DNA from 2 places in the Ohtaekwangia kribbensis genome. Region 2 is predicted to be linked to the other one. Evidence: riboswitches for the same ligand, from Rfam matches in the RefSeq annotation. Region 2 holds a riboswitch; the other holds the start of a gene.
What was found. A riboswitch is a leader RNA that binds a small molecule or an ion and turns the genes downstream of it on or off. The one in region 2 is predicted to bind S-adenosylmethionine.
Positions count from the first base shown of each region.

Region 1: it holds a riboswitch for S-adenosylmethionine, as region 2 does, so the genes downstream of both, ACFQ21_RS12485 (O-acetylhomoserine aminocarboxypropyltransferase/cysteine synthase family protein) here and ACFQ21_RS27565 (homocysteine S-methyltransferase family protein) in region 2, are expected to answer to the same signal.

Region 1 covers NZ_JBHTKA010000003.1:424,974-429,055, reverse strand. The annotation lists gene ACFQ21_RS12490 (homoserine O-acetyltransferase family protein) at 1-1,036, opposite strand, end outside; gene ACFQ21_RS12485 (O-acetylhomoserine aminocarboxypropyltransferase/cysteine synthase family protein) at 1,133-2,455, opposite strand; SAM riboswitch class I at 2,741-2,861, opposite strand; gene ACFQ21_RS12480 (tetratricopeptide repeat protein) at 2,994-4,082, opposite strand, start outside.
Region 2 covers NZ_JBHTKA010000015.1:167,655-171,736, forward strand. The annotation lists gene ACFQ21_RS27545 (Ppx/GppA phosphatase family protein) at 1-468, opposite strand, end outside; gene ACFQ21_RS27550 (hypothetical protein) at 662-1,204, shown strand; gene ACFQ21_RS27555 (LVIVD repeat-containing protein) at 1,191-1,943, shown strand; gene ACFQ21_RS27560 (hypothetical protein) at 1,998-2,675, shown strand; SAM riboswitch class I at 2,716-2,842, shown strand; gene ACFQ21_RS27565 (homocysteine S-methyltransferase family protein) at 2,896-3,897, shown strand; gene metH (methionine synthase) at 3,890-4,082, shown strand, end outside.

The DNA.
Region 1 (4,082 bases), on a different contig from region 2:
CCTGACTTAATGTTTTCTGTTGATAGAACTGCTTTATGATGGTGTCCAATTGTTCGAACTCTACTAAAAATCCGTCATGACCATACAGCGATACCAGCTCGGCATACTGTGCATGCGGTATATTCTCTGCCAGGAATTTCTGTTCACTCACCGGGAAGAGTATATCTGTATCTATGGCGATTACTAATGTTTTTGCTTTTATAGTGTGCAGGGCTTCTTTTACACCAGTACGATTTCTTCCCACGTTATGGTTGTCCATAATCTTGGAAAGAGTCCAGTATGTAAATGCGTTGAAGCGATTCACCAACTTTTGTCCCTGGTAACGCTGGTAGGTAGCAGCACGAAACTCATCCAGCTTCTCGTTACCTTTTTCAACCTGTGTCTGATTGAATGTTTCATAATACCGGTATGATATCATGCCTATAGCACGTGCAGCTTTCAGTCCTTCCGAACCGGCACGCACATCACTTTCTTTCCACGTAGGGTCAGCTTCAATGGCTAACCGCTGTGCTTCATTAAAGGCTATACCCCATGGTGAATGAAATGCATTGCATGCCATGGGAATTATATGATCGAATACATCCGGTTGCTGAACGGCCCATTCTACAACCTGTTGCCCTCCGAGTGAACCCCCCAGCAGGGTATGTATCTTTTCAATTTTGAGTTCCTGTCTCAACAGATCGAACGCGCGCACTACATCGCGATTCGTTAACAATGGAAATGTGTGATAAAAAGGTTTACCGTTATCCGGATTGATTGACAGCGGGCCGGTAGAGCCGTAGCATCCACCTAGTATATTGGCGCAAATAATAAAATGATCTTTCGGATCGAAAGCACTTCCTTCACGAAACAGATCGCCCCACCAATCGGTAAAGTCAGAACTGCCCGTCAATGCGTGGCATACCCACACAATGTTAGAGCGTTCGTGGTTGAGTTTTCCAAGGGTAGTATATTTCAACTGGAAGCCGGGCAAAGTTGATCCCGACTCAAGATCGAACGGATGATTGTAGTGAAAGGTGTGATCGTGTTTTTCCATGGTGGTGGTAGTGCTTCACCCGTTTCACCTCTCCCTATGGCGGGGAGAGGGAACGGATGCATTTATACTTAACTTTAACTAGGATTTATACTTTAATCAGGCTATCAATTCTCCTTCATATACTTTTGCAAATGCCTGCTGCAGGTCTGCTTTGATATCATCAATGTGTTCAATGCCGGCAGAAATTCTCAGCAGGGTAGGCAGTACACCGGCTGTGATCTGTTCTTCTTCATTGAGTTGCTGATGGGTTGTAGCGGAAGGTTGAATGATGAGTGTTTTAGCATCGCCTACATTTGCCAGGTGACTAATCAGTTTAAGGCTGTCTACAAATTTAGCGGTGTGTTGCTTGGTACCTTTCAGCGTGAAAGAGAATACCCCACCAAAACCATTGCGTAAATATTTTTTAGCAAGCTTGTGATAGGTGCTGCTTGTTAAGCCCGGGTAGTTTACACTCTCTACCAGTTCGTGTTGCTCAAGCCACTGTGCCAGGGCAAGTGCATTATCTACCGAGCGCTGTACGCGCAGTGAAAGTGTCTCAAGTCCTTGCAGCAACAGGAATGAATTGAACGGACTTAAGGATGGTCCGAAATCACGCAGACCTTCCACGCGTGCGCGGATGATGAAGGCTATATTTGGTAAGCCCAGCGGATTACCTTCACCAAATACTTCCCAGAATTTAAGACCGTGATATCCTTCGGATGGTTCTATGAACTGTGGAAATTTGCCATTGCCCCAGTTATAGTTTCCGCCATCTACAATTACACCACCTATAGATGTACCATGACCACCAATCCATTTTGTTGCCGATTGTACTACTATATGTGCGCCATGTTCCAGCGGGCGGAACAAGTATCCGGCAGCACCAAATGTATTATCAACAATAAGTGGCAGATCATGTTTTTTAGCAAGCGCTGCGATGGCTTCAAAATCAGGAATGTTAAAGCCCGGGTTACCAATCGTTTCCAGATATAGTGCTTTTGTATTCTTGTCAATCAGCTTTTCGAAAGCTTCTGGTTTATCACCTTCAGCAAAGCGCGCATCTATACCGAGGCGTTTGAAAGCAACTTTGAACTGGTTATAGGTACCTCCATATAGAAAGGAAGTGGAGACAAAGTTATCACCAGTCTGAAGAATGTTATTGAGTGCTAAAAATTGTGCAGCTTGTCCCGAGCCTGTAGCGAGTGCAGCGACACCGCCTTCGAGGGCAGCAATGCGTTTTTCAAACACATCGGTTGTCGGGTTCATGATGCGGGTATATATATTGCCAAATTCTTTTAATGCAAAAAGATTGGCACCGTGTTCAGAGTCCTTAAATGTATAGGACGTAGTCTGATAAATAGGTACAGCACGTGAGCGGGTTGTAGGATCGATTTCCTGGCCGGCATGGAGTTGGAGGGTTTCAAAATGTAGATTTGACATAACTATATTTTTTTATTCGGGTGAATGACTAAAATTTCTGAAAGAGGATTTTTGCTATAGAGAAGTATACGTAGCCGTAATCATGCCTGTCACGTATGGCAGATCGTGAGACTCGTCTGTTGCTGAAAGCGGTGCGCTATAGATTAGCAGCAACAGTACGCGCAACAACAACATGCGTTGCACATGCAGTTGTTAATAGCATGAATAATTTCGGAAAGATAAGCACGGAGGCTATGCAAGCCTGACCCGGAAATGATGGTGTTAATGATGCTTTTCATTTTCATCGGTTTATATTTCCCGGCATGGACCATCCAAACCGGAGTCAGGATTTAGCACCTTTTCCTTATTATCGGGAGTGGTTGCTAGCGCTTCTTAGAGCCTGTCTCTCCGCGCTTCTTTATAAATCGATCAAGCAAGAGTGCTTATTCGACTTTGATACCACAAACGTAGAGTCTGCGAAAGTTGTTTCCAAGTCTTGCGGGAAAAATTTTTTACTGCGATTCGCGTACAACTGTTAGTAATTCAGATGAAAATTCGGTCAGGGCTTCTGAAATGGCAATTTTACCGTGAACGCTGTACCTTGATACACTTCACTTTTAACAGACACTTCGCCATGCAAACGCTCCACGGCACGTTTCAAAATATAGAGCCCGAGCCCTGTACCTTCTACATGATCGTTTGCACGGAAGAACATATTAAAAACTTTTGACTGCAATCGCGGATCTATACCTATACCATTATCTTCTACAATAATGATCAGAAAATTATCATCGCGCGAAACTGCAATGCGCACGGTAGGCTCTTTCTCCGGCATAGAATACTTGATGGCATTCTCGATAAGATTCTGCAGAATAGTATTGACAATCGCCCACTCGGAGTAAAATTCAAGACCGGCTTCAACTTCAATGGTAAACCGTATGTGCTTAAAGTTTTCCAGGAAGTGATAGGTAGAGATGCAGTCATTCAGCAGTGTCTCAAAATCTATCTTTGTGCGCTTAACCTCCATGTGGTTCATGCGTGTAATGTTGATGAGATCAAGCACGATATTATCAATGCGCACAATCTGTGACTGATACATATCAATATACTTTAGGATGTGCTCGTCTTTGATCTCAAGCTTCATCAGGTTATTCAAGCCGAGCAGCGAAGATATAGGGCCTTTCAGATCGTGTGAGACACGATAAAAGAATGAGTCGAGTTCGGCATTTTTCTTTTCAATGATCTCTGTTTTGCTGCGCTGTATCTCGGCCTCCATTTCCAGAAATTTTACTTTCGCGATGGCTTCATAACTTTTTACAGCGTTATAAGTATGAGACACGACAAGCGATTCCTTGATCACGATATACTCATCCAGGTAACGAATCGCTTCGTCTAACTTACCTTCACTGCGCGCTACCAGGTGAAGATTATACAGCGATTTATAGCGTACAAACCGGATGTTATACTGGTTGGCCACCTGTTGTGCCAGCTCCAGGTGCTCGCAGGCTTTGTCATTTTTACCAAGCTCATAATAGAGTACACCGAGTTTGTTGTGCGTCATGGCAATACCCAATTGATCGCTTGCTTCCAGGTGTATCTTGAGTGATTGATTCAGGTCTTCCAGCGCTTCATCAAAGCGTTTGAGTTT
Region 2 (4,082 bases):
TGTCTTGATTTTTTTACCGGCCACATACAAGTTCAATTCAGTACTACCACCACCCACATCAATATGCAGATATGTTTTATCCGTTAAGTACGAGCTTATGGCACGGTTGATCAATTCAGCTTCGCGATTGCCATCAATCACATGAATAGTTATACCCAGTTCTTCTTTTACCTGGTTGGCCAGTTCAAGACCGTTGTCGGATTCGCGCATGGCCGATGTAGCACAGAACATATAGTCATCTACCTCATACAACTCCAGCAGCAGTTTATAGGCCGTCATCAGTTTTTTGAATTTGGCGATGCTGGCGTTGCTGATTCGGTTGGTGGTAAATACATCGTGTCCTAATCGTAACGGAAAGCGAACGTATTCCAACTTTTTGAATACAGGTTGTGTCTGATTATTAGCCAGCACGGTAGAAACCTGAAAGCGTATAGCGTTAGAACCGATGTCGATGGCAGCTAGTTTCATGCGTTGGGTGTGTTGTTGAGATAAGGGTGTCGAACGAGGTCGCGGTTCATCAGCGAACCGGATGTGAAGAAGCGAGCATGTATACTACAACTAAAAATCATATCCGCTATAGTGGTTTGACGGCACAAAGATCATCAAATCATTTATTTTGAACGTCTTCTTCAAAGTTAAATTTTAATAAACGTTTGTGCTTATGATAAAACGCAGGATTGTACTTTATATGGTGCCGACACTTCTGTTGTTGGTACTTTCAGGTTGCTGGGTGAATGAGTACTCTTCGTATGATGATCCCGTAGAAGGATATCGCCCGGTATATGGAACCTCACAAACGCAAGAGGTCACGTTAACCAGTGCACGATCTGTGAATAACCCCGGAAAGATTTATGTATACGGACGTTTTCTATTGGTGAATGAGGTGAACAAAGGTATACATGTATTCGACAACACCACTCCGGAGAATCCGAAGGCAATAGGTTTTGTACAGTTACTGGGAAATACCGACATGGCTATACGAAACAATGTGTTGTATGCCGACCACATGGGAAATCTCGTAGCGCTGGAAGTACATGATTTCGAAAAACTTACCAGCATCGGAACGTTATCGCTGCAAGACTGGAACCTTGGTATTCCGCCACCGGCAGGTTACTATTTTGAATGCGTTGACCAGACCAAAGGCATTGTAACAGGATGGAAGAAAGCAACCCTTACAAAATACGAATGTTATGCGAGCTACTAAATTAATATTCTTTCTGTTGCTGATTTGCATCGCAGCATGCGAATCAGACTCCTCCAGTGAACTGAATAACTCACAGGGAACAGGCGGCTCGATGACGCGGTTCGCGATCAGCAACGGCTATATGTATATAGCCAGCCAGAGCACGATTTCCGTGTTTGATATACGGAACAATACATTTGAAAAAATAAATACGATCTCCACCAATGGCGGCCTTGAAACAGTCGTGGCAAGAGGCGAGTACCTATACCTCGGTGCTACCGATGCAATGTATATCTATAGTATAGCAGATCCGGTAACACCCACGTTCATTTTCAGGTATGCGCATATAGTTTCATGCGATCCGGTTGTAGTGCAGGGCGATCGGGCCTTTGTTACATTACGTGCCGGCAGCGCTTGTAATCGCGGAGCCAATGCACTGGAGATAATCGACATCACCAATAAAAATAATCCTTCGCTGATTGCTAACTACCCGATGTTATCACCACACGGTCTTGGTGTCGATGGTAATCTGTTGTTCATCTGCGAAGGCGAACATGGTCTTAAAGTATTCGATATTCAAAATGAACGATCTATACAGCTGAAACACCACATCGAAAATATACATGCCTACGATGTTATACCCAATAATGGTATTTTGTTGCTGACAGGAGAAGACGGTGTATTTCAATACCGCTATGATCAGCAAACCGGTACGCTCATCTTACTAAGCAAAATCCCCGTGTCGCGTACGGAAGTATAGCATTGCTGATAACGATTAACCAATAACGATTAACCAATAACGACTAACGCCCCGGTGACACGTACAACTCTATCTCTACTACTCGCCTTACTAGGTACGATCGCCCATGCCCAGGATTCACTTCGCTATCAGAAACTAGTGCCGAGGCATGCGTTGAAATTCAGTCCGTTTCATTTGATTAATTTTTATCCAACACTCGAGTTCTCATACGAGAAGAAAATTACCCGCACGTTTACAGCACAGGCAGAGTATGGACATGTGATCAACTATACGAACCAGGATGAATCGTATCGCGACAAGCGCGGCTATAAAATGAAACTCGAAGTGCGAAAATACTTTGCACCTATTGTATACCGAAGGTTGATTTTTTATGGTGCAGCCGAGTATTACAAAAACGATATTGAATTCGACAGACTATTCCGCCAGCAGGAATGTTTTGGTAATGACTGCGAGCATACCATTATACGCTATCACTATTACCCGGTGCAGTATAATGAACAAGGCTTCAGTGTAAAGTTTGGACTGATCAAGTACTTTTTCTCCGATTTTTTTCTCGATGTAAACTCCGGGTGGACCATACGATTTGTTGACTATGATGAGGTAAGACCAAACGGTATACCGGCCTTTCCGGAAGGAATGGAAGATGATTTGTTTTTTGATATACCCAATGAAGAAGATCGTGTGGTACCCTGCCCGGTGTTAGGTATCAGAATAGGGTATCGTTTACGGTAAGTTGTTTTGTAGTTTCATTCCTATTCATTTTCTTTGCCAAAGCTTATCCAGAAAGACCGAGGGAATGGGCCCGATGACGTCTTAGCATCCTATTCGTTAGCTATGTTAACGAATGTTGTGCTAAATCCCTTTCGTTACTTTGCATGATGTAACGGAAAAGATAAGTTAACCCACCTTACAGTGGCTCTCTGGATAGCAATAACTAAACGCGGAGGGCTTTATGAAAATCGAAGACATTTTAAAGGAACGTATACTCGTGATTGATGGTGCTATGGGTACCATGATCCAACGGTATAAACTTGAGGAAGAAGATTTCCGGGGAGAGCGTTTTAAAGATCATGGCTTCCCGCTCAAAGGAAACAATGATATTCTTTCAATAACTCGTCCTGATATTATCAAAGCTATACATCGCCAGTACCTTGAAGCGGGTGCTGATATTATCGAGACCAACACATTCAGCGGTACTACCATCGCGCAAGCCGATTATCACCTGGAAGACGCGGTATATGATCTGAACTATTACTCAGCAAAAATAGCGAAAGAGGTAGCCGAAGAATTTACGAAGAAAGATCCCAGCAAACCTCGCTTTGTAGCAGGTGCTATGGGGCCAACCAATAAGACGGCTTCCCTTTCACCAGATGTAAATAACCCTGGCTTTCGTGCCATTACATTTGATGAACTCGCACTCGCATTCAAGCAACAAGCGAAAGGACTTATTGATGGCGGAGCAGATATACTCTTGCTTGAAACCATCATTGATACACTCAATGTAAAAGCAGCTTTGTTTGCTATACAGGAGTTGTTTGATGAGATAGGAAGAAAGTTACCCATCATGGTATCGGGTACAATAACGGATGCGAGTGGTCGCACACTTTCCGGACAAACCACCGAGGCATTCCTGATTTCGGTTTCGCATGTACCCTTACTAAGTATAGGATTGAACTGTGCGTTGGGTGCGAGCCAGCTAAGACCTTACCTGCAAGTACTCAATGAGAAGGCTCCGTACTTCGTGAGTGCTTATCCGAACGCAGGACTTCCCAACGAGTTTGGTCATTACGATCAGACACCCGAGGAAATGGGACAACAGGTTGAAGTCTTTTTGAAAGAAGGACTGATCAACATTGTTGGCGGTTGCTGCGGAACAACACCCGAGCATATTAAACTGATTGCTGAGATAGCGAAGAAATATAACCCCAGAGGAGTAGTAGAAGAACATGTCTAAATATTTATTGTTAAGTGGACTGGAGGGAGTCACCATTACTCCCAGTTCTAACTTTGTCAATATAGGTGAGCGAACCAATGTTACCGGCTCCGCCAAATTCTTAAAACTCATTAAAGAAGATAAGTTTGAAGAAGCACTCGAAGTAGCATTGGACCAGGTGCGCGGAGGCGCGCAGGTTATTGATG